DNA from 4 places in the Tepidibacillus infernus genome. Region 3 is predicted to be linked to each of the others. Evidence: riboswitches for the same ligand, from Rfam matches in the RefSeq annotation. Region 3 holds a riboswitch; each other region holds the start of a gene.
What was found. A riboswitch is a leader RNA that binds a small molecule or an ion and turns the genes downstream of it on or off. The one in region 3 is predicted to bind S-adenosylmethionine.

Region 1 (5,691 bases), 1.5 Mb from region 3:
TCAACTTTATTTTGAAACGAGTGCAGTCCTGATTACGCTCGTTTTATTTGGTAAATATTTAGAAGCCTTAGCGAAAGGTCGAACATCTGATGCGATTAAAAAATTGATGAGCTTACAAGCAAAGACTGCGATGGTTGAAAGAAACGGAGAACCGATTGAAGTTCCAATTAAAGAAGTGGTAAAAGGAGATATCATCATTGTTCGCCCTGGGGAAAAAATCCCTGTTGATGGTGAAATTATCGAGGGCTATTCGTCTGTTGATGAATCCATGATTACAGGGGAAAGTATTCCAGTCGATAAGAAAGTTGGCGATATTGTCATTGGGGCTACAATCAATAAGCATGGTTCTTTTAAGTTTAAAGCGACAAAGGTTGGGAAAGATACAGCCTTAGCACAAATTATTAAAGCGGTAGAACAAGCCAATAGTACGAAAGCACCCATTCAACGGATGGCTGATGTGATTTCGGGGATATTCGTGCCGATTGTTGTGGCCATCGCTATTTTAACCTTCTTAGGTTATTACTTCTGGCTAGATCCTAACAATTTTGAACATGCCTTAGTGAATGCGATAGCCGTTCTCGTTATTGCTTGTCCATGTGCATTAGGTTTAGCAACACCAACTTCTATTATGGTTGGGACCGGTAAAGCAGCTGAACATGGGATTCTTTTCAAAGGTGGAGAACACTTAGAAAACACTAAAAAAATCAATGCGATTGTATTAGATAAAACAGGCACCATTACCAAAGGGGAGCCTGAATTAACAGATTATATTCCGATTGATGCAAGTGAACAGGAATTATTACAATATGCTGGTTCCATTGAAAAAACGTCTGAACATCCGATTGGTAAGGCAATTGCTAAAGGCGTAGAAGAAAAAGGAATCGACTTGCTTCAAGTCAAAGATTTTGAGATTCTTCCTGGCAAAGGTTTAAAAGCAAAAGTGAACGATACGATGGTTTATGTGGGAACACGTAAATTAGTAAGAGAAATTGGACTTGATCCAGCAGCTATTGAAGAAAAAATGGCTCAATTAGAAGCACAAGGGAAAACAGTTGTTTTAGTTGCTACTCCTGATAAATTATTAGGAATCCTTGCAGTGGCTGATACGGTAAAAGCTGACTCAAAAGAAGCCATTGCCAAATTAAAAGAAATGGGTATCAAAGTCGTGATGATTACCGGGGATAATCAACGTACCGCAAAAAGTATAGCTCAAGAAGTGGGTGTTGATGAAGTTCGTGCAGAAGTAATGCCTGAAGATAAGGCAAAAGAAGTTGAATCCTTAAAAACTCAAGGATATACAGTTGCCATGGTTGGCGATGGCATCAATGATGCTCCAGCATTAGCTACTGCAGATGTAGGGATGGCAATTGGAACTGGAACAGATATAGCGATTGAAGCAGCCGATGTTACCTTAATTGGTGGGAGCTTAAAAGGGGTTGCAGATGCAATCTATATTAGTAAACAGACCTTAAAAAATATTAAGCAGAATCTATTTGCTTCTTTATTCTACAATTCAATTAGTATTCCAGTAGCAATGGCAGGTCTATTAGCACCTTGGATTGCAGGAGCTGCGATGGCAATGAGTTCTGTCTCAGTCGTTCTTAACTCCTTACGATTAAAAAATATTAAATTTTAAAAAAACAAGGTTATTGACTATTGTTTGTTACCCTAACAAGGGTTTCATATAATCATTCATCTATAATGGAGGGATTTTAAATGGAAAAAGTAATTAAAGTAGAAGGTATGACATGTAATCATTGCAAAATGGCGGTAGAAGGGGCACTAAAAAAATTAGCAGGGGTCTCCAATGCGGTTGTTAGTCTTGAGAACAAAAATGTAACGGTTTCTTTCGATGAGGGAAAAGTAACTTTTGAACAAATGAAAGAAGCGATCGAAGACCAAGGCTATGATGTTGTTGCATAATTAGAATAATCATGAAAAAACTTTTTGATTGTAGCACATTAATGGATTGACGATTTTCTATGAATCACAGTATGATCAATTACATATTATCACGTTCTTATCCAGAGTGGTGGAGGGACTGGCCCAATGAAACCCGGCAACCGATTTGTATGATACGGTGCTAATTCCAGCAGAACAATTTGTTCTGAAAGATAAGAAGAGTTATCTTAACACCTCTTCTTATGAGGTGTTTTTTCTTGCAATATGCAAGGACAATCCTGACTAAATTAGTCAAGTTTATACGTTAAAGGGGGAAATGGAATTGGTAAAAATTTTAGGGGCACGCCGATTACGGTGGGTAGGGATGTTTGTAATGATCATTTCTTTATTTTTAACCGCCTGTGGAGCAAACAAGGAGCAGCAAGCAAATACAAATCCACAAACAAAAGAAAAGCTACGTATTGGTTATTTAAACGTGATGGATGATGCTCAAGTGATGCTTGCTTATGATGCAGGTTTTTATGAAAAGAATGGGTTAGAAGTGGAAGTTCAAATCTTTAATAGTGGGCCTGAAATGATTAAAGCGATTGTTGGAGGACAATTAGACGCAGGGGTGCTTGGATTTACAAATGCTGTTACATGGGCTGATAAAGGTGCTGATTTAAAAGTAATCAGCGGTGCGCAAATGGGTTATCACAGTCTATTAGTGCGAAGTGATCGTAATATTAAGACGATACCAGATTTGAAAGGAAAGCAACTAGCTACACAGAAACAAGGGAGCACAGCAGACATCGTGCTAAATGGTGTTGTACTGAAAGAGGGTAATCTTACACGTAATGATGTGAATATGGTTTATGTTTCACCAAGTGTGGCGATCCAATCCTTAACAGCTGGGAAAGTAGATGCTGCTTTTCTCTTTGAACCATATGATCGAATTGCTCGTAAAACCATTCCTGTAACGCCACTTTATGATGTTGGAGAAGAATGGCCTTTCCCATGTATGGTGGCAATAACCTCAGGAAAAATTCTTCAAGAAAAACAGATTGCGATAAATAAGATGTTAGATGCTCAAAAAGAAGCGATTGAGATGTTAGAAAATCAACCAAAAGAAGCAGCAAAAATATTGGCAAAACGTTTTATTGAAACAGAAACCATCGATACAACAAATGGGAGAATCAATTCAGTAGACTTAATCGCTGAAGCAATTGAAGCTCAAACCTTTAATTGGGAAATTACTCAAGAGAATATTCAACAAATGAAAGATATTGTACAAATGATGGTAGATCAACAAATGCTATCAAAACCTCTAAATGTAGAGGATATTCTTGATTTATCTTGGCAAAACAAAAAACAATCTTAAGATGGTGACTTCAAGTGAAAAAAGAATCACAAATCATCAAGTCTATTGCTAATCAAACCATATTAAAACCGAATAAAAAGGTCAAGCGTCTAAGTATAAAATCGACACTTCCATATGTTTATGCGATTGTTACACTACTCGCTATATGGCAAATTACCGCATGGTTTTTACCAAACTTTTTATTACCAGATGTAGTTAATGTCTTTCAGCGATTTCTTAGTGAAGTAAAAGATCCAGCATTTTTAGACAGCATTCAAAGTAGTCTAATTCGATTAATCATTGGGTATCCTTTAGCTTGTCTTCTAGGTTCTTTATTTGGCTTATTGTCTGGTTTATCGAAGGGATTTAAAATCTATCTAAAAAATGTAATTTCAATATTGCAATCAATCCCTCCAATAACGTGGATTCCATTTTTAGTTATTTTATTTGGGTTTGGCGATCTTCCTATTATCATCGTGATCACGATTGCCAGTTTCTTTCCTATGGCTTTAGCGATGATTAATGCGACAGAAAATATAAATCGCACTCATCTCGAACTAGCAAAGGTATTAGGTGCGAATAAAAAACAATTAGTAACAAAAGTTTTTCTGCCTGAAACCTTTCCATCTTTTTTAACAGGTGCTCAAGTTGCTTTTGGCAATGCTTGGAGATCGCTTGTGGCTAGTGAAATGGTTGGAGGAGCAGCAGTTGGTCTTGGTTGGTCGATTAGTTATGCAGGGGAAATTGCCGATATGGAAGGAGTTCTTCTTAATATTGTAGTGATTGGTGGGATCGCCCTCATTCTAGATCATCTTGTTCTTGAGCAGTTAAAAAGGAAATTTCTTCGGTGGCGTGATCTGACAGGAGGAGGGGGTTCAGTATAATGCAAACAATCAAGTTGGAGAATGTTAGTAAATCTTTTGGCGATTTAAAGGTATTATCTAATGTGAACTTTTCTGTTGAAAGTGGTGAATTTGTTGCCATCGTCGGTCCTTCAGGTTGTGGAAAGAGCACAGCATTAAGAATGATTGCTGGTTTAGAAAAACCAACCACAGGGAAGGTAATGGCTAATGAACAGATCATTGATCAGCCTGATCCAGAGCGGACTTTAATTTTCCAAGAGCACGCTCTATTTCCTTGGCGTACAGTTGGTGAAAATGTAGAGTTTGGTTTAGAGCTAGCAAATGTTGCTAAAGAAGAAAGGGAAGCACGTATTCAAGCGATTCTTATCAAAGTTGGATTAACAGATTTTAAAGATTACTATCCAGGACAGTTATCTGGAGGAATGCGTCAACGTGCTTCCATAGCCCGTGCATTGGTTATGGATCCAGATGTGTTATTGCTTGATGAACCTTACGGTGCCTTAGATGCCATAACTAAATTAAAAATGCAAAATGAACTGATGAATTTATGGTTGGGTTCTCAGAAAACGATGATTCTGATTACCCATGATATTGATGAAGCGATTTACTTGGCCGATAAAATTTTTGTGATGAGTCCAAGGCCTGGTTATATCAAAGATATGATTATTGTTGATCTTCCAAGACCTCGTAATCGAAATGGAACTGAATTTATCAAGATAAGAGAAAGAATCATGAATGAACTTGATCTAACTACTAACTAAGAGGTGATTTGAATGCAAACAAACGTAACCGTTGCTAATCCTGCCCCTTCACGGGTAGGATATAATCGTTCTATTATAATTGCTACGATATTTGTGGCTTTCATCGGTGTTGTTTACTTATATCAAGCCGTTTCTTTACGCCAGGCTTCACTATATTTTGTAGGAATCATTGCAGGAATTGCTTTATATCATGCTCATTTTGGTTTTACCTCTGCATGGAGACACTTTATTTTAAATCGCCGTGGTGAAGGGATTCGCGTGCAAATGCTTTTAATGATGCTGGGGAGCTTTCTTTTCTTACCCTTATTAATTCAAGGTTCCTTTTTTGGCCAAACGGTTAATGGGTATATAAGTTCTGTTGGGATCTCTCTTTTATTCGGAGCATTCATTTTTGGGATTGGCATGCAATTAGGAGATGGATGTGCATCAGGAACACTATACCACTTAGGTGGTGGTGATCTTCGTGCTCTGAACACATTAATTTTCTTTATCATTGGTTCTGTACTTGGAGCAAAAGATTTTCAATGGTGGATGGATACACCAAATATTGGCCCAGTTTCTTTTCTGAATAATTTCGGAATTTGGCAAGGGATTGTTATACAAATGATTCTAGCGGTCATCGTTGTTGCCATTTCCATGTATTTGGAACGTAAACGACATGGTAAGTTGTTGAAAAGTAATCAACGGCCAAACAAGGATTGGAAAGTCATCTACCAAGGTCCTTGGTCATTAGTCACTGGAGTTATTATTTTAGCATTGGTTCAATTTGCTATTTTCGTTCTCTCTGGAAAACCATGGGGAATTACCTCTGCTTTTGCTTTATGGG
Region 2 (5,691 bases), 610 kb from region 3:
TAGGAAGAGAGCCTGCTCCTGGACCTTGTAAAAATAAGCGGCCAACAACATCAGTTTCAATGATGATCGCATTATCTACCCCTTCAACACTATACAATGGATTAGACTCTGCTAAACAGGTTGGTTCTACTCGGACATTCCAGCCTGTATCTGACTTATAAAGTGATGCAACTAGTTTCATTCGTAAGCCTAGTTCTTCAACAAGAGCCAATTGTTCCAGCGTAACCTCCGAGACACCAATCTTTTTCACTGAAGTCCAGTTTGGTCGTTCAGGAAAGATGATGTCACTTAAAACCATTAATTTATAAAAAGTATCCCAGCCCTCAATATCATTTGTAGGATCTGCTTCTGCAAAACCTGCAGCTTGTGCTTCCTTTAACGCCTGTTTGAAGGAAATTCGTTTTTTCCTCATTTGACTCAGAATATAATTCGAAGTCCCGTTTATAATCCCTTGGATTTTTGTAATTTGATTCACTTGAAGCAATTGTTTAATCGTCCGAATAATAGGAATTCCACCAGCTACACTAGCTTCAAAGGCTAACATTACCCCATATTGTTTCGCGATTTCCTTTAATTCAGCTCCATTAAATGCCATTAATTCTTTATTTGCTGTAATCACATGACAACCTTTTGAGAGTGCCTGAATGATATATTGATAGGCAGGATCTCTTCCCCCTATCATTTCAATGACTACGTCTAATTTAGGTAATTGTAAAATATCCTGATAATTCGTTGTAACGAGAATAGAATCCCTCATCTCCAAAACTCGTTTCTTCTCTATATCCTGAATCAAAATCGCAACGACTTCAACAGACTTGCCTAAGATATGTTGTAATTGTTTTTGATGGGAAATGATCGTTTGATATACACCAGTTCCCACCGTACCCAAACCTAGTAAGGCTACCTTAATCGATTCCATATAAACCCTCCTTTACAATCGATCCCCATTTATCAAATTCGACTAAAAAACCATCATGGCCATAAATCGTATCGATCTCATAAAAATTTGCATGACCTCCTAATTGACGATAGGCCTCTGTTAGCTCCTTTAAACTTTCTGGCGGATAAAGCAAATCCCCTTTATAGGCAATTGCGATCATAGGGACTTTTAATAATTTCAAGGCTTCTTTCCATCCTCCACGGCCACGACCGATGTCATGACTATCCATCGCCTTAAGTAAATATAGATAGCTATTGGCATCAAAACGTTTTGTTAATTTATCTCCTTGATAACTAAGATAAGATTCTATTTCAAACGTAATTTCATCGTGGGAATTCCCCCACTCATTACGAAGGCTCCTCTGAAAACGTTGATTATACAACTCTTGTGAACGATAAGTAATCATTCCTAACATACGTGCAAGACTTAATCCATGATCAGGTTTATCTTCCAATGGATAATTTCCATGATTCCATTTAGGGTCATAAATAATAGCAAAGCGGGACATAGCATTAAAAGCGATGGCATAGTCACTTAAATAAGAAGTCGCAGCAAGGGGAAATAGCTTATCCATAAAGGTAGGGTAAAGAATTCCCCATTCCAAAACTTGCATTCCACCTAATGACCCTCCAATCACTGCATGCACATGATCAATACCCATTTTCCTTAATGCTTTGTATTGAGCATGAACCATATCCCTGATGGTAACAAAGGGAAATGAAGCACGATAAATCTCTTTATTGTCAGGGTTTATACTTAAAGGACCTGTTGTACCATTACATCCACCAATCACGTTTGTCGTAATCACTTGATACTCATTCGTATCAATCCATTGATAGGGGCCAATCATCCCAGACCACCAACCAGATGTCCCATCATTTCCATAAGCAAATTGATTTCCTGTCAAACCATGACACACTAATATAACAGGTGCACCAATGGAGCCTACCCTCTCATAAGCTATATGAGCTTGTGGTAAAATCGTTCCAGATTCAAGCATTAAATCTCCAATTTCTATTTTTCCATACTCATAATGAAGATTGATCTCTGCCACCGCCATCCTTACTCCTCCTCTTCATCCATTCAAATCCCCTAAAAAAGTAAAATCCCCTTCCTAAGAAGAGGGATTAAAAAACCATCTCTTCAAGAAGAGATGGTGATCGCCGCTCTTCTTATCTATCAGAACATGAATGTTCTGCAGGAATTGGCACCGCGTTTTATTTAAACCGGTTGCCGGGCTTCATAGGGCCAGTCCCTCCGCCTCTCTGGATAAGAATTTCCTTTATTAAATTAAATGATTAATACAAGAATACAATGCATTAAAACAGATTGTCAAGGGATTTTTTTTAAATGATTCCTTTGTTTTAATCACCTATTCTGCACAGGTTAAATATATTGTTATGGAAGCCTATATATGCGGGGTGAATCAATGGCTGTAATAAAAGCTAATTCAAAAGACGTGAAACTGTTGGCTAGATTAATGAGGGCTGAAGCTGAAGGTGAAGGGAAGCTTGGCATGCTAATGGTCGGTAATGTTGGAGTTAACCGTGTACGTGCTAGTTGTTTAGACTTTAAAAACATTCGGACAGTTAAGCAGATGGTTTTTCAATCTCCTGGTGGATTTGAAGCGGTTCAAAAATCTTATTTCTATCAAAGAGCCAGAACACAGGATATCCACCTAGCAAGAAAAGTGATTAGAGGTAATAAATACCATCCAGCCACTCGAGCATTATGGTTTTTTGAACCACTAGGTCCGTGCCCAAGAACATGGTATAACCAACCCAATGCGGGGCGCTATAAAGACCATTGTTTTTTTCACCCTACTTACAGTAATTGCCCTTCCGTTTACCGAACTTATTAAAGAGGAGTTGAATTTCGATGTATCCTTACAATCCATACTATTATGATTCATATTTAATCAATCCCTATGATATGAATATGCCCGATTACATGCAACCAATGGTACCACAACAACCAATGGTACCAATTCCACCATCACCTGAAACAGGAATCGATGTGCCTGGTCTTTTACCAGCAGAACAATCTTATATTGAAAATATTTTAAGACTTAATTTGGGAAAAATTGCAACGATTTATATGACTTTTGAAAACAATAAAGAATGGAATGCCAAAGTATTTAAAGGTAGTGTGGAAGCTGCAGGTCGCGATCATATTATTATTAGCGATCCACAAACTGGAAGACGTTATCTTTTATTGATGGTTAATCTTGATTATATCACTTTCGATGAAGAACTAAACTATGTTCCTCCAACTGTCAGATTATAGCCTTTTAAAACAGAAGGGACACCTTTAACGTGTTCCTTTTATTTTTGCATCGGCTCTAGTTCTCTTGCAATTTCTTCTTTCTCTTTTTTGGATAAGATAAGGCTAACCATTGAACTTCCATTTATTATAAAAAACAAGCCCCATATCGCTACAGGGCTCATGTGCTCAAAATTTGTTTTTACTGTAATTTGGCTAACACTTCTTGCTCTACATATTCCTTAATTTCTTCAGCTGTTTCCATTTGTAATACTTTTTGTGCCACATTTTTCATTTCAGACACATTCAACTTACGGATCAGGGATCGTGCAGGTAGGACGGAAGAAGCACTCATGCTAAATTCATCTAAGCCCATTCCTAAAAGAATTGGAATCGCTGTAAGATGCCCTGCCATTTCTCCACACATTCCAGCCCATTTACCTTCTTTATGAGCAGCTTGAATCACCATATGGATCAAACGTAATACAGCAGGGTTGAATGGTTGATACAAATAGGAGACTTGTTCGTTCATTCGATCCGCTGCCATCGTGTATTGAATCAAATCATTGGTTCCAATACTAAAGAAATCCACTTCTTTAGCTAATTGATCTGCGATAATGGCGGCTGCAGGAATCTCAATCATCATTCCTACTTCCATTTCTGGATTAAAAGGAACCTTTTCATTGATTAATTCTTGTTTTACTTCTTCTAAAACCTGATTGGCTTGGCGAAGCTCTTGAAGTGAAGCAATCATGGGATACATCAATTTAATATTGCCAAATACACTTGCCCGAAGAATTGCCCTAAGTTGGGTTTTGAAAATATCGGTTCGGTCCAAGCATAAGCGGATCGCCCGATAACCCAAAAACGGATTCATTTCCTTTGGTAGGTTAAGATAAGGTAACTCCTTATCCCCGCCAATATCTAAGGATCTGATCACAACAGGGCTTTCTTGACTAAACATTTCAGCTACAGTTTTATAAGCTGCAAACTGTTCTTCTTCAGAGGGTAAATCACTTCTACCCATGTAGAGGAATTCGGTACGAAATAAACCAATCCCTTCTGCTCCATTTTCTAAAGCGCCTTTACCATCTTGAGGGTTGCCGATATTTGCTACGATTTCAACTTGATGTCCGTCTGCAGTAATCGAAGCCTCATTTTTTAAGGTTTTTAGTTCAGCTAAATGCGCTTCATACTGTTCTTTTTTTGTTCTGTATTCCATAACCAGATCATTTTCAGGATTGATATAAACGATTCCCTCATTTCCATCAATAATGACATAATCCTCTTGATTGGTCTTTTCAAGAATATCCTTTAATCCTACTACAGCTGGAATCTCCATCGATCTTGCCATAATTGCTGAGTGAGAGGTTCTTCCTCCAATATTCGTAGCAAAGCCTGCTACCATTTCACGATTTAATTGGGCAGTATCTGATGGTGTTAAGTCATGAGCAATCAAGATGACCGGCTCTGCAAACTCATCTAAAGACATTTCTTTAATCCCTAATAACCGTTTTAAGACCCTACTGCTTACATCACGAATATCTGCAGCACGCTCTCTCATATATTCGTTATCCATACTTTCAAAGATCATAATAAATTGATCTGTAATCTCTTGTAATGCTGCTTCTGCATTGATTAAATCGGTCTTAATTTTGTCTTTTACAGCACCAATATACTCTGGGTCTTGTAGCACAAGAATATGCGCTGAAAAAATTTCTGCTTCCTTTTCCCCTAATTTTTGCAGCGCCTTTTTCTTAATTAGTTCCAATTCGTCAATCGCTAGTTTTACTTTTTCTTCAAAACGGTTGATTTCTTGCTCCACTTGCTCTGCTTGAAGGGAATGCTTCTTTACTTCAATCTTGTCTTCTTTCAAAAGAAAGGCTGGCCCCATCGCAATACCTGAGGATGCTGCAATGCCTGTCCAATTCATTTATACAAACCCCCTTATCCCATGATTAAAAGAAAAATGATTACTCAAGGACAGATTCTAGAATCTCACCAATTGCATTTAGTGCCTCTTCTTCTTTTTCTCCACTGGTTACCACGGTTACTTGGTCTCCTTGTCTAATTCCTAAGGACATCACGCCCATAATACTTTTTGCATTTACGGTTTTATCCCCTTTAACTAAGGTGATTTCTCCAGGGAATGAACTTGCTTTTTGTACTAATAATGTAGCTGGTCTTGCATGAAGACCAGCTGGGTTTTTGATTGTAAATACTTTTTCCATAATGAAATTCCCCCTATTTAATCATCTATCTAAATAAAACTTTAATCTTTCTTATCGATGATTGCAACCTCTGTTTCCTTGGCAACAGCTTTTCCCTTATTCACCTTTAATACCTGGTTCTCTTGTAAATTTGTGAAAACAATTGGTGTAATCGTTGAAGTTGCATGTTTTTCAATATACGACAGGTCAACCTTTAATAATGACGTACCTACTTCAACTTCATCCCCTTCATTTACTAATAATTCAAATCCTTTTCCC
Region 3 (5,691 bases):
TTAACTAAGGAAATTTCATAGGGTTCAAACCAATCATCGTATATTTTTGATAATGCAAAACGCCGTAGCTTTTCTTCTCCTTCAACCTTAATACCAACCTTGGTCTTTCGTATAAGTTGAAGTCCAAAACGATTTAGCCATTTTTCAATATTTTCTAGATCTTTTCGTATTACTGATTTACTAACATAAAATTGTTTCACTAAATCTTCAATTGTTATCTCTTTTTCTTGTCGTAGTAACCATTTTAGAATTTCCTTTTTTCTTTCATCTTCGGTTAGAATTTTTTCTTTTGAAATTTCATTCAGCAATTTTTTCTTTTCAAAAGGATCGACTTGTAGATATACACCAATATTTGGTTTCCTTATTAAAATGCCATTTGATTTCTGCTGCAACCATTGATCGATTATCTTAAAGTCGTTTCTTATAGTTTTTTCTGAACACTGATGTAAATCAGCTAATTCTTGAATAGTTACGTATTGATCATTATTTAAGAGAAATACTAACAATTTATATTGTCTGTCATTCATAAAATATCTCCCTTTTTATTTGATCCTTTTGTAAATAACTTTATCATAAAATGCCTGTAGAAATGATCATTCATCGATTAGCTCTTATTGTTCTTTTGCCCACTGATATCCTTTTTCCTTTACCAGATCATAGACCCATTTAATTGGAACCTGATGTTCTTTTGCTAACCGTACACAATCTTCATACTCAGGGGCTATTTGAACAATTTTGCCTTCTCGTTTCCCGATCTTCACTGTACATTTCCCCCACTCTGTTTCCACCTCTATAAATGTTCTTTCTAAACGATGAACTGTATAGGGAGTATACCTGATGCCTAGAGTGGTGGTTTCAAGAAAAAGAAAATCCATCACCTTTTCTCGAATTTCCTCTCTACATAATATATGAAGAACTTGTCCAGGACGATTTTTCTTCATGATCACTTGTACAATATATACATCATTTACACCCATACTAAATAATTGTTCCATGATATATCCATAAAATTCTGGATTCATGTCATCAAGGGAAACCTCTATCTTTACCATTTGTTTATCAATATGTTCATTTAGATTATTTTTCATATTCTTCATGATCTCCCTTACTATATTTTTCGAGATAAATTTCAGGTCAATTTTACCATTTTCCTTTATACATAGAAAAGGAAACTTTTTTAAAAACTATTTAAATGAATTGAACTAAAGATGATTTTGGAGAGATGGAAATGAGACTGTTAAACAAACGATTAATATGCACTTTAATAATTATCAGCTTAGTTTCAACGATTCCTATACAGAGTTTAGCTAAAGGAGAACAAGACGATCTGTTTCAAACGAGAATGGAGCTATATAAAACCATGGATAATATTTATCAAATCCCATGGTACTATATTGCAGCCATTGATCAGTATGAAAGAAATATTCAACCTGTCAGGCAGGATCTTCCTATAAAAAAAGGTCTAATCAGCATCTATTTTTCAAAAGAAAAATGGGCCGGTTTTCTCAATCCAAATCCCGAAGATCAAAATCCAATGCGAATTCAGTTTTTTAATGGTTTTGGTGTAGATGGGGATGGGGATGGTTTAGCTGATCGAAATAATGATGCTGATGTTCTTGTTGCTTTTTTAAATTATCTAAGTCGGTATGGGACGACAAAAGATAGCCTCAAGAATGCTTTAATGGATTATTATCAAAGCGAGTTACCAGCCAAAATCATTGATGAAATCGCTCTCATCTACAAAACCTTTAATACCCTTCAATTAGCAGAACGGGTTTTCCCAATTCCCAAATGGAACAGTTACTCCTATCGAAGTACATGGGGAGATACAAGAGGCTGGGGAGGGCGAAGAATACACGAAGGGACTGACATCTTCGCTTCTTATGGTGCAGCAGTACGAAGTGTTTCTTATGGGTATGTTGAAGTCCTAGGCTGGAATAAATATGGGGGGTGGCGTGTTGGAATAAGAGATACAAACAATATTTATTATTACTACGCTCATTTAACAGGGTTTAAAAAAGGATTAAAAGAAGGAGATATTGTCAAACCAGGTGATGTCATCGGATATGTTGGAAGTTCTGGTTATGGCTCTCCAGGTACGCAAGGAAAATTCCCCCCTCATTTACATTTTGGTATGTATAAATATAATGGCCGTCATGAGTGGGCATTTGACCCTACCCCTTATTTACGTGTTTGGGAAAGAAAAAGAAAATAGTTGACAATTTGCTGATTCTCGTACAAACTAGAAGAAATAACAAAAGCATACTTCACTTCTATCCAGAGTGGTGGAGGGATCTGGCCCTACGAAACCACAGCAACCGGTCGAATGACCATGGTGCTAATTCCAGCAGAATTTTTCTGGAAGATAGGAGAATCGTGAATACACGTAGCCCTCTCCTATTTTGGTGAGGGTTTTTTCATTATAAGATTCCTAGGGAATGTATATTATATGTATACATCTCCATATTATGAGGAGGGAGAAACAATGAACAAAATAGATCGTTTAAAACAACAAATGGAGCAAAAAATCCTCATTCTTGATGGTGCAATGGGTACAATGCTACAAAATGCTCAATTAACTGCCAAAGACTTTGGTGGAGATCAATACGAAGGTTGCAATGAAATCTTAAATCTAATCCGTCCAGATCTAATTAAACATATCCATCTTACCTATTTAGAAGCAGGAGCAGACATCATTGAAACGAATACTTTTGGAGCTACCCCAGTTGTATTAGCAGAATATGGACTTGAAGCCCGAACTGAAGAAATCAATCTTACTGCAGCAAAGATTGCAAAAGAAGCTGTTGATCAAGTTTCTACCCCCGAATGGCCACGCTTTGTCGCTGGCTCCATGGGGCCAACAACCAAAACCCTTTCTGTTACAGGTGGGATTACATTTGATCAATTATCGGATTCATATTATCAACAAGCAAAAGGATTAATCATCGGTGGTGTAGATTTACTTTTGTTAGAAACTGCACAAGATACACTTAATGTGAAAGCGGCTGGAATAGGAATTCAAAAAGCTTTTGCAGAATGTAAAGTAGAATTACCTGTTATGATTTCAGGCACGATTGAACCGATGGGTACCACTCTTGCAGGTCAAAATATTGAAGCTTTCTACATCTCCTTAGAACATTTGAAGCCCATTTCCGTAGGACTAAACTGTGCAACAGGGCCTGAATTCATGCGTGATCATCTCCGTTCCCTCTCGCAATTAGCTACAAGTGCAGTTAGTTGTTATCCTAATGCCGGATTACCAGATGAAGATGGTCATTACCACGAGTCTCCCAAAGCCTTAGCTGAGAAGATGTCGCAATTTGCAAAACAAGGTTGGTTAAACGTTGCAGGTGGATGCTGTGGCACTACACCAGATCATATCAAAGCTCTTTCAGAAACATTAAAAGAATTTAAACCTAGACGATTTCAAAAGGAACATCTCCCTGCCGTGTCAGGAATTGAGCCAGTTTTTTTAGAAAAAGAAAATCGTCCCCTCTTTGTAGGAGAACGAACGAATGTGATCGGTTCTAAGAAATTTCGGGACCTGATTGCAGACGGTAAGTATGAAGAAGCCTCTGAGATTGCCCGTGCTCAGGTAAAAGGCGGCGCACAAGTGATCGACATCTGTTTGGCCAATCCTGACCGTGATGAGTATTTCGACATGGAGCAGTTCCTACAATATGTAGTCAATAAAGTCAAAGTACCGTTTATGATTGATTCAACCGATTCAAAGGTAATTGAGCTTGCTCTAAAATATTCTCAAGGAAAAGCCATCATCAATTCAATCAATTTAGAAGATGGCGAAAGACGTTTTCAGGAGATCGTCCCACTCATTTTACAATATGGTGCATCCGTTGTTGTTGGAACGATTGATGAAAAGGGAATGGCTGTTACGAGTGAAAGAAAATTAGAAATAGCTAAACGTTCTTATGATTTGCTTGTTCATCAATATGGAGTAAATCCTCAAGACATTATTTTTGACCCATTAGTCTTTCCAATAGGAACAGGTGATGAAGCATATATTGGATCTGCAAAAGAAACGATTAAGGGAATTCAACAAATCAAGGAAGCTTTTCCTGAATGTCAAACCATTCTTGGCATTAGTAACGTTTCCTTTGGGTTACCCCCTGCTGGTCGTGAAGTATTAAATGCTGTTTTTCTTTACCATACAACACGTGCCGGCCTAGATTATGCTATTGTGAATACACAAAAGCTTCAACGCTATGCTTCCATTCCAGAGGAAGAAAGACAATTAGCTGAACAATTGATTTTTAACACAAATAAACAAACCCTTGCTCAATTTGCTGATTTTTATCGCAATAAAAAAGTGATCAAGGAAGAAACTAGTATCAGGTATCCATTGGAAGAACGGTTAAGTAACTATATCGTGGAAGGATCAAAAGACGGCCTGATTGATGACTTAAAAGAAGCCCTTAGCCGGTATACTCCTTTAGACATTATCAACGGCCCTTTGATGAAAGGAATGCAACGTGTTGGGCAACTATTTAATGACAATGAATTAATTGTTGCCGAAGTATTACAAAGTGCTGAAGTGATGAAAACGGCCGTTTCCTTCTTAGAGCCTTATATGGAAAAAAACGATTCTACACAAAAAGGAAAAATTCTACTTGCTACTGTAAAAGGGGATGTCCACGATATTGGGAAAAACCTTGTAGAAATTATTTTATCCAATAATGGTTACGAAGTAATTAACCTTGGAATTAAAGTACCTCCCGAACAATTAGTGGCTGCTTTTAAACAGGAAAAACCTGATGCCATTGGCTTATCTGGACTCCTTGTTAAATCAGCACAACAAATGGCCATCACTGCTCAGGATCTAAAAACCGCTGGGATTGATGTTCCCCTTCTAGTAGGAGGAGCTGCATTAACAAGAAAATTCACTGAAAACAAAATTGCAAATGAATATGATGGACTTGTTTTCTATGCAAAGGATGCAATGGATGGGTTAAATATCTTAAACCAGATTAGTGATGAAGCCTATAAAAACGAACTTATTGCTGAATTACGAAAACAGCGCCAAACAACTGCTGATATGGGTCATACTGACAATATAATAAATGATTCAGTCTTGACCAATAAAAGTATCAAGCGTTCATCAACCAGTCAAAACGTACCTGTTTTTCAACCGCCAGACTTCGATCGTCATATTTTGCGGAATTATCCAATTGATTTTTTGTATCCTTATTTAAATATGAGGATGCTACTCGGAAAACATTTAGGGGTCAAAGGAAATATTGAGCAACTTCTTGCTCATGGTGATGCTAAAGCTTTCGAGCTAAAAACAGCGGTCGAACAGCTACTAACGGAAGCAAAAAATAAAAACTTCATAAAAGCAAATGGAATGTATCAGTTCTTCCCTGCTCAGTCGCAAGAAAATGACATTCTTGTTTACGATCCAAAAGATTATTCAAAAGTGATTCAACGTTTTTCATTCCCAAGACAGCAAGAGGAACCCTATTTATGCCTAGCTGATTTCCTTCGACCTGTAGAAAGTGGTGTGATGGATTCTGTTGGATTCTTAATAGTAACCACTGGTCAAGGGATTATCGATCTAGCTTCAGAGTGGCGAGAAAAAGGAGATTATTTACGTTCTCACCTCTTGCAAGCAACTGCCTTAGAATTGGCCGAGGCTTTTGCAGAAAGAATACATCACATGATGAGAGACATCTG
Region 4 (5,691 bases), 1.2 Mb from region 3:
CTGATCGATTTGTAACGTTAATTTATCTTTCACACGGTTTAGGCTTGCCAACAAGCTAAATCGATCTGACACCTTTATCGTAGATGGCTGGTCTACTTCCACCTTCCAATAGACCCCACGTTTTTCTAAATAGTTGCGATAATCAAACTGTCCCGGGTTTTTGGCAGTTTGTGGCTTTTCCAACTTTCCATACAACATGATGCCCATGCCATTTTCCCACTCATGAACCTTCTGCAGTTCAGATTTTGTTCTAAGATAGATGTAAACAAGGACTTTTTCTTTAGAATTGATTGGAACTTCTTTTTGATCCCATTGATAGGAGATGGGACTTACCATCAATTTAACTAAATCACCATCAATCATTGGTGTTGCAGCAATATAGCCTCGGATTCCAATCTCTTGATCCTCTTGTACAAATTCATTTGAGAGTTGTGTCTGGTGTTGATCTTGATACAGAGTCATTCGAAAAAATGCAAAAATTATAACAGCAAATATTAACCATACTAGCCAATATTTTGACTTTCTATAGTAAGAGCCAATTGATAAGGCTACTAATAAGAAACCTAAACCTAAGCCAATAACCCAAATAAATAGGGATAGGTCAATCTGATAATAGCCAAGATAAAGACCAGTAAGCCAAAATAATGATAATAAGAATAAAGGATACCTTTGCATCAGGAAACATCTACCTCACATTACATGATTCCTATAGATAATTCTCTCTATTTCCTTGTTTCCCTTCCTTTTTTATCATGAAAAAAACCCTCCATCATTACTGAGGAAGGGCTGGCACACTATTTCTTAAATATTGTCGATATTGAATCTTTGCTTCATTAAAAAGGGCAGAAACTTTAGGATGGTCTTTTTCATAGACTCGCTCATATACAACTTCTTTGATACCGCTATTTGCTAACATCTTCGCACAGTTATAGCAAGGGGAATCCGTTACAAAAACAGTAGCATCTTCTCGATCCTCGCGATTGGTAAACAAAACTAAATTTACTTCTGCATGAATGGTTCGAATACATCTTTCTTTTTCTACACCATTTTCATGATAGTGTTCGATTAGACACCCCTGTTCGTAGCAATCAGCGACCCCTGAGGGGCTTCCGTTGTAGCCTGTACCCAGCAATTTCTTGTTTTTAACAAGGATTGCTCCAACATGTCTTCTCGGACAAGTTGCTCTTTCAGCGACGGTAAAGGCCAAATCCATAAAATATTCATCCCAGCTTTTACGGTAATGCTGATCTTTTTGCTCTTTTTCTTTTCCCATCCTAAACTTCATTCCTTTAAAAGAATAATCTTCCATGTTCAATCTTTATACAGCGATCCATAACCACTTTTAAACCTTTATCAGAAGCTTCCTTGGCCGCTTTTTCATTAACCACACCTAATTGGAACCAAATTGATTTTGCTCCGATTTCAATCGCCTCTTCTACAACAGGCATGACTTGATCAGCACGACGGAATACATCAACCATATCGACTGTCCCTTTAATTTCTTTTAAGGAGGCAACAGCTTTTACTCCTAATACTTCATCGATGGTTGGATTGACTGGAATAATCTCAAAACCATGATTTAATAAATACTCAGCCACTCTATAGCTATCACGATCAGGTTTATTGGATAATCCTACAATTGCGATACGTTTTGTTTCTTGAATCAGTTCTTTGATTTGTTCATTTGTTGTTAAAAGACTCATGGAAAGCTCCCCTTTTTATCATTTACCTATACAATATTGTATTTCTTAGGAATAAGTCAATAATTATTCTGCTAGAGCCTGTTCAAGATCAGCTAATAAGTCATTAATATCTTCGATTCCAACAGATACTCGAACTAAATCATCTGATACACCTGCAGCTATCTTTTGTTCGTTTGTTAACTGGTGATGAGTTGAACTACTTGGATGGATAACTAAGGATCTAACATCACCTACATTTGCAGCATGGGTAAATAATTGAACCTTATCGATGAAGCGTTTTGCTGCTTCATATCCACCTTTTACACCAAAGGTCAGGATACCTCCTTGCCCATGATCTAAATATTTCTTGGCTAAGGTATAGGTTGAATGATTCTCTAAACCAGGATAATTCACCCATTCAACTTGCGGATGCTGAGATAAAAAGTTTGCTACAGCTAACGCATTTGTACTATGTCTTTCCATGCGAAGAGAAAGCGTTTCTAACCCTTGAATTAACAGAAATGCATTAAATGGTGCCATGGTTGCACCAATATCCCGATTTAATTGTGCCTTCAATTTTGTAATATATGCCTGTTTTCCGACATGTTCTATATAGCTTAGTCCATGGTAGGCAGGATCTGGATCGCTTAATCGCCTAAATTTCCCATTGTCCCATGGAAATTTTCCACTATCTACGACAACTCCCCCGATCGTATTACCATGCCCTCCAATATATTTGGTTGTGGAATGGATCACAAGATCTGCCCCAAAATCAAATGGACGTAATAATACAGGGGTTGCAAATGTATTATCCACAATCAATGGAACTCCATTTTGATGTGCTAAATTAGCTAATTCCTCTATATCTGGAACATCTAAAGAAGGATTACTAATGGACTCAATATAAAAAGCTTTCGTTCTTTCATTCACATGCTTTTGCCATTGATCTAAATCATTTTGATCTACAAAATGAATCGTAATTCCTAATCTTTGTAATGTATATGTAAATAAGGTGATGGTACCCCCATACAAGTTTTTGGAAGCAATGATTTCATCTCCAGTTTCAGCAATATTAAGAATAGATAATAATGCTGCCGATTGTCCAGAAGCAGTAACTAAGGCACCTACTCCTCCTTCTAAAGCTGCCAAACGTTGTTCTAATAGATCTGTTGTTGGGTTACTAATTCGGCTATAAATATTACCTTCTTGTTCCATATTAAACAGGGCAGCAGAATGCTCTGAATTCTCAAATTGGTAGGCTGCCGTTTGATAGATTGGAACATTTGTCGCCCCTAAGTGTTTACTTGCAGTATACCCTCCATGAATTGCTAATGTTGCTAGTCCTTTCTCTTCTTTCCTTAATTCTGTCATTTTTAATTCCTCCTTAGAAAAAAATAAAACCTCTTTCAAAGAGAAAGAGGTGTAAAACCTAATTCTCTTATCTTTCAGACTTTCGTCTGCTGGAATTAGCACCTTCACAATTAACTTGTGGGGTTGCCGGGCTTCTTCGGGCCAGTCCCTCCGCCACTCTGGATAAGAGTTTATTATGTAATTGTAAAATATTATAACACATTATTCTGTTAATGCACTGAAATTTTTTCTTTTATTTGTTCAAAAGTTTTTTGGCCGATTCCTGGCACATTCATCAGATCTTCAATCGTCTGAAATTTACCTTGTTTTGTTCGGTATTCTATAATAGCTTTTGCCTTAGCAGGACCAATTCCATCTAATTGCATCAGCTCTTCTTCACTTGCTTGGTTGATGGAAATTGTTTCAGCATTTGATTCAAAAGATACACCTAATCCAGAAGATACACCATTTAGTGTTTCTCCTTGAACAGGGACAAAAATGACCATTTCATCTGCGATTTTTTGAGCTAAATTGACTTGGTTTAAATCTGCATTTGCTAAGGTCCCTCCAGCAAGATCTAACGCTTCTTTTACCCTTGACCCCTCTGTTAATTGGTAGATTCCTGGTTTTGCTACTGCTCCTTTCACATCAACTACTATCTTCTTAGGATTTGTCATTTCCGTTTGCTTTACTTCTCCTTGTGGGGTATCCCCTTTTTCGGTGGATAACTCAACTAAAGGTTCATCCGCAAACGTAGGTGGCTGTTTTTGATGATAAGAGATGTATTGACTAATGATGATAAGTAAAAAAATAATCAACAGTCCGAGTAAGACTTTTTCTCTTTTTGTAAACCGTATATTTGGGAGACTTCCCATTCTTCTTCCCCTTTCTACTACTGCATTTTTTTAATTATTGATATAAAATAATAGAATCAAAAGGTTGAGGTGATAAAATGAATAGCGTTCATTTGGAAATATCAAAAAAAGTAAATGAAAAAGTTCATGCCATCGAAGTATATAAACAAATGGATCAGCAGCGTGAACGGATTATAGATGAATTACTAACCGAATATAAAATAGGAAAAAATGTAGATTTAACTAAGTTAAATCAATGGACTAATGAAATGAATCGATACGCACTAAAGAATCAGCTTCCTTCTCGAAAAGAAGTAACAATGGAAATGTTCACAGCATATGCGAATAAAATGAAAACACATTCCTAATATTTGATAAAAAGCATAAATTTCCTGCTTTTTGTACAAAAAGACTACTGGTTTGTCCAGTAGTCTTTCTTATGATTTATTAGCTAACAACAATATTGACCAGTTTTCCTGGAACGACAATCACTTTACGGACTTCTTTACCAGCCTTCCATTCTTCTAATCTTGGATCAGAAAGAACTTCCTTTTCTAACTCCTCTTTGGAATAGGAAGTCGGAACAACCATTTTTCCTTTGATTTTTCCATTGATTTGTACTGCAATTTCCACTTCATCTAACACTAAATACTCTTCTTGATATGTTGGCCATTTTTCTTTATGAATACTTTCCCTTTGTCCCATCATTTGCCACAATTCTTCTGCCAGATGTGGTGTCATCGGAGCAAGTAGAATGACAGTGGTTTCAATCGCTTCTTTTAGCAACCCTTTATTGCCATCCTCTGGATAAACATAAATTTTGTTTACTAACTCCATAATTGCGCTAATTGCTGTGTTAAAGTTATCTCTTTCATCAATATCTTCAGTTACTCGTTTGATGGTAAGATGAATCATGCGGCGAAGCTCTTTTTCCGCATCAGTTTCCACTTGGTATGGATAAGTCTGTGTAAGGGTTTCTAGATGCTGTTGTACCATTCTCCACACACGATTTAAGAAGCGATGACTTCCCTCTACTCCTGAATCGCTCCAATCTAGATCTCGATCAGGTGGTGCAGCAAATAGGATAAATAGACGCCCTGTATCAGCACCATATTTTTCAATGATCTCATTTGGACTAACGACATTCCCTTTTGATTTGGACATTTTTGCTCCGTCTTTAAGTACCATTCCTTGAGTAAGAAGGGACTTAAAAGGCTCTTGGAATGAAATAAGACCTGCATCATAAAATACTTTTGTAAAGAAACGTGAATAGAGTAGATGCAATACAGCGTGTTCAATTCCACCAATATATTCATCAACTGGAAGCCATTTATTTACTTGTCTTGAATCAAATGGTTTGATCTCTTCATGAGGGCTTGCGTAACGGAAGTAATACCATGATGAATCAATAAATGTATCCATCGTATCTGTTTCTCGGTGAGCAGAACCCCCACATTTCGGACAAGTTGTATGAACAAATGCTTCTGAAGTGGTTAAAGGATTATCTTTACCGTTAAACACTACGTCTTCTGGCAAAATAACAGGTAATTGCTCAAGAGGAACGGGTACATTTCCACATGTTTCACAATACACCATTGGAATAGGTGTTCCCCAATAACGTTGACGAGAAATAAGCCAATCACGTAAACGATAAGATACAGTTAATTTTCCTTTACCTATTTTTTCAAGATATTCACCAATTGTTCGAATTGCTTCCCTATTGTTTAAACCATTAAATTGATCTGAATTTACAAGAACTCCATCCTCTGTATATGCCCCAGTCATTTGTTCTAGTGTATAAGGTT

Region 1: linked by a shared signal. The riboswitch ahead of TEPIDINF_RS01045 (ABC transporter substrate-binding protein) and the one ahead of metH (methionine synthase) in region 3 are both predicted to bind S-adenosylmethionine.
Region 2: linked by a shared signal. The riboswitch ahead of metX (homoserine O-acetyltransferase MetX) and the one ahead of metH (methionine synthase) in region 3 are both predicted to bind S-adenosylmethionine.
Region 4: linked by a shared signal. The riboswitch ahead of TEPIDINF_RS02230 (O-acetylhomoserine aminocarboxypropyltransferase/cysteine synthase family protein) and the one ahead of metH (methionine synthase) in region 3 are both predicted to bind S-adenosylmethionine.

What each region holds. Positions count from the first base shown of each region.
Region 1 covers NZ_JBLWFI010000001.1:196,492-202,182, forward strand. The annotation lists gene TEPIDINF_RS01035 (heavy metal translocating P-type ATPase) at 1-1,636, shown strand, start outside; gene copZ (copper chaperone CopZ) at 1,717-1,923, shown strand; SAM riboswitch class I at 2,018-2,121, shown strand; gene TEPIDINF_RS01045 (ABC transporter substrate-binding protein) at 2,219-3,262, shown strand; gene TEPIDINF_RS01050 (ABC transporter permease) at 3,277-4,125, shown strand; gene TEPIDINF_RS01055 (ABC transporter ATP-binding protein) at 4,125-4,865, shown strand; gene TEPIDINF_RS01060 (YeeE/YedE family protein) at 4,878-5,691, shown strand, end outside.
Region 2 covers NZ_JBLWFI010000001.1:2,279,732-2,285,422, forward strand. The annotation lists gene TEPIDINF_RS11395 (homoserine dehydrogenase) at 1-919, opposite strand, end outside; gene metX (homoserine O-acetyltransferase MetX) at 906-2,000, opposite strand; SAM riboswitch class I at 2,110-2,216, opposite strand; gene TEPIDINF_RS11405 (cell wall hydrolase) at 2,370-2,801, shown strand; gene gerQ (spore coat protein GerQ) at 2,819-3,226, shown strand; gene ptsP (phosphoenolpyruvate--protein phosphotransferase) at 3,405-5,135, opposite strand; gene TEPIDINF_RS11420 (HPr family phosphocarrier protein) at 5,176-5,433, opposite strand; gene ptsG (glucose-specific PTS transporter subunit IIBC) at 5,475-5,691, opposite strand, start outside.
Region 3 covers NZ_JBLWFI010000001.1:1,671,891-1,677,581, forward strand. The annotation lists gene TEPIDINF_RS08415 (BglG family transcription antiterminator) at 1-527, opposite strand, end outside; gene larC2 (nickel pincer cofactor biosynthesis protein LarC2) at 612-1,157, opposite strand; gene TEPIDINF_RS08425 (M23 family metallopeptidase) at 1,229-2,215, shown strand; SAM riboswitch class I at 2,271-2,372, shown strand; gene metH (methionine synthase) at 2,486-5,691, shown strand, end outside.
Region 4 covers NZ_JBLWFI010000001.1:445,315-451,005, reverse strand. The annotation lists gene TEPIDINF_RS02245 (DNA internalization-related competence protein ComEC/Rec2) at 1-675, opposite strand, end outside; gene TEPIDINF_RS02240 (deoxycytidylate deaminase) at 773-1,273, opposite strand; gene TEPIDINF_RS02235 (CoA-binding protein) at 1,290-1,703, opposite strand; gene TEPIDINF_RS02230 (O-acetylhomoserine aminocarboxypropyltransferase/cysteine synthase family protein) at 1,767-3,053, opposite strand; SAM riboswitch class I at 3,118-3,222, opposite strand; gene TEPIDINF_RS02225 (helix-hairpin-helix domain-containing protein) at 3,263-3,907, opposite strand; gene TEPIDINF_RS02220 (DUF2533 family protein) at 3,985-4,254, shown strand; gene leuS (leucine--tRNA ligase) at 4,334-5,691, opposite strand, start outside.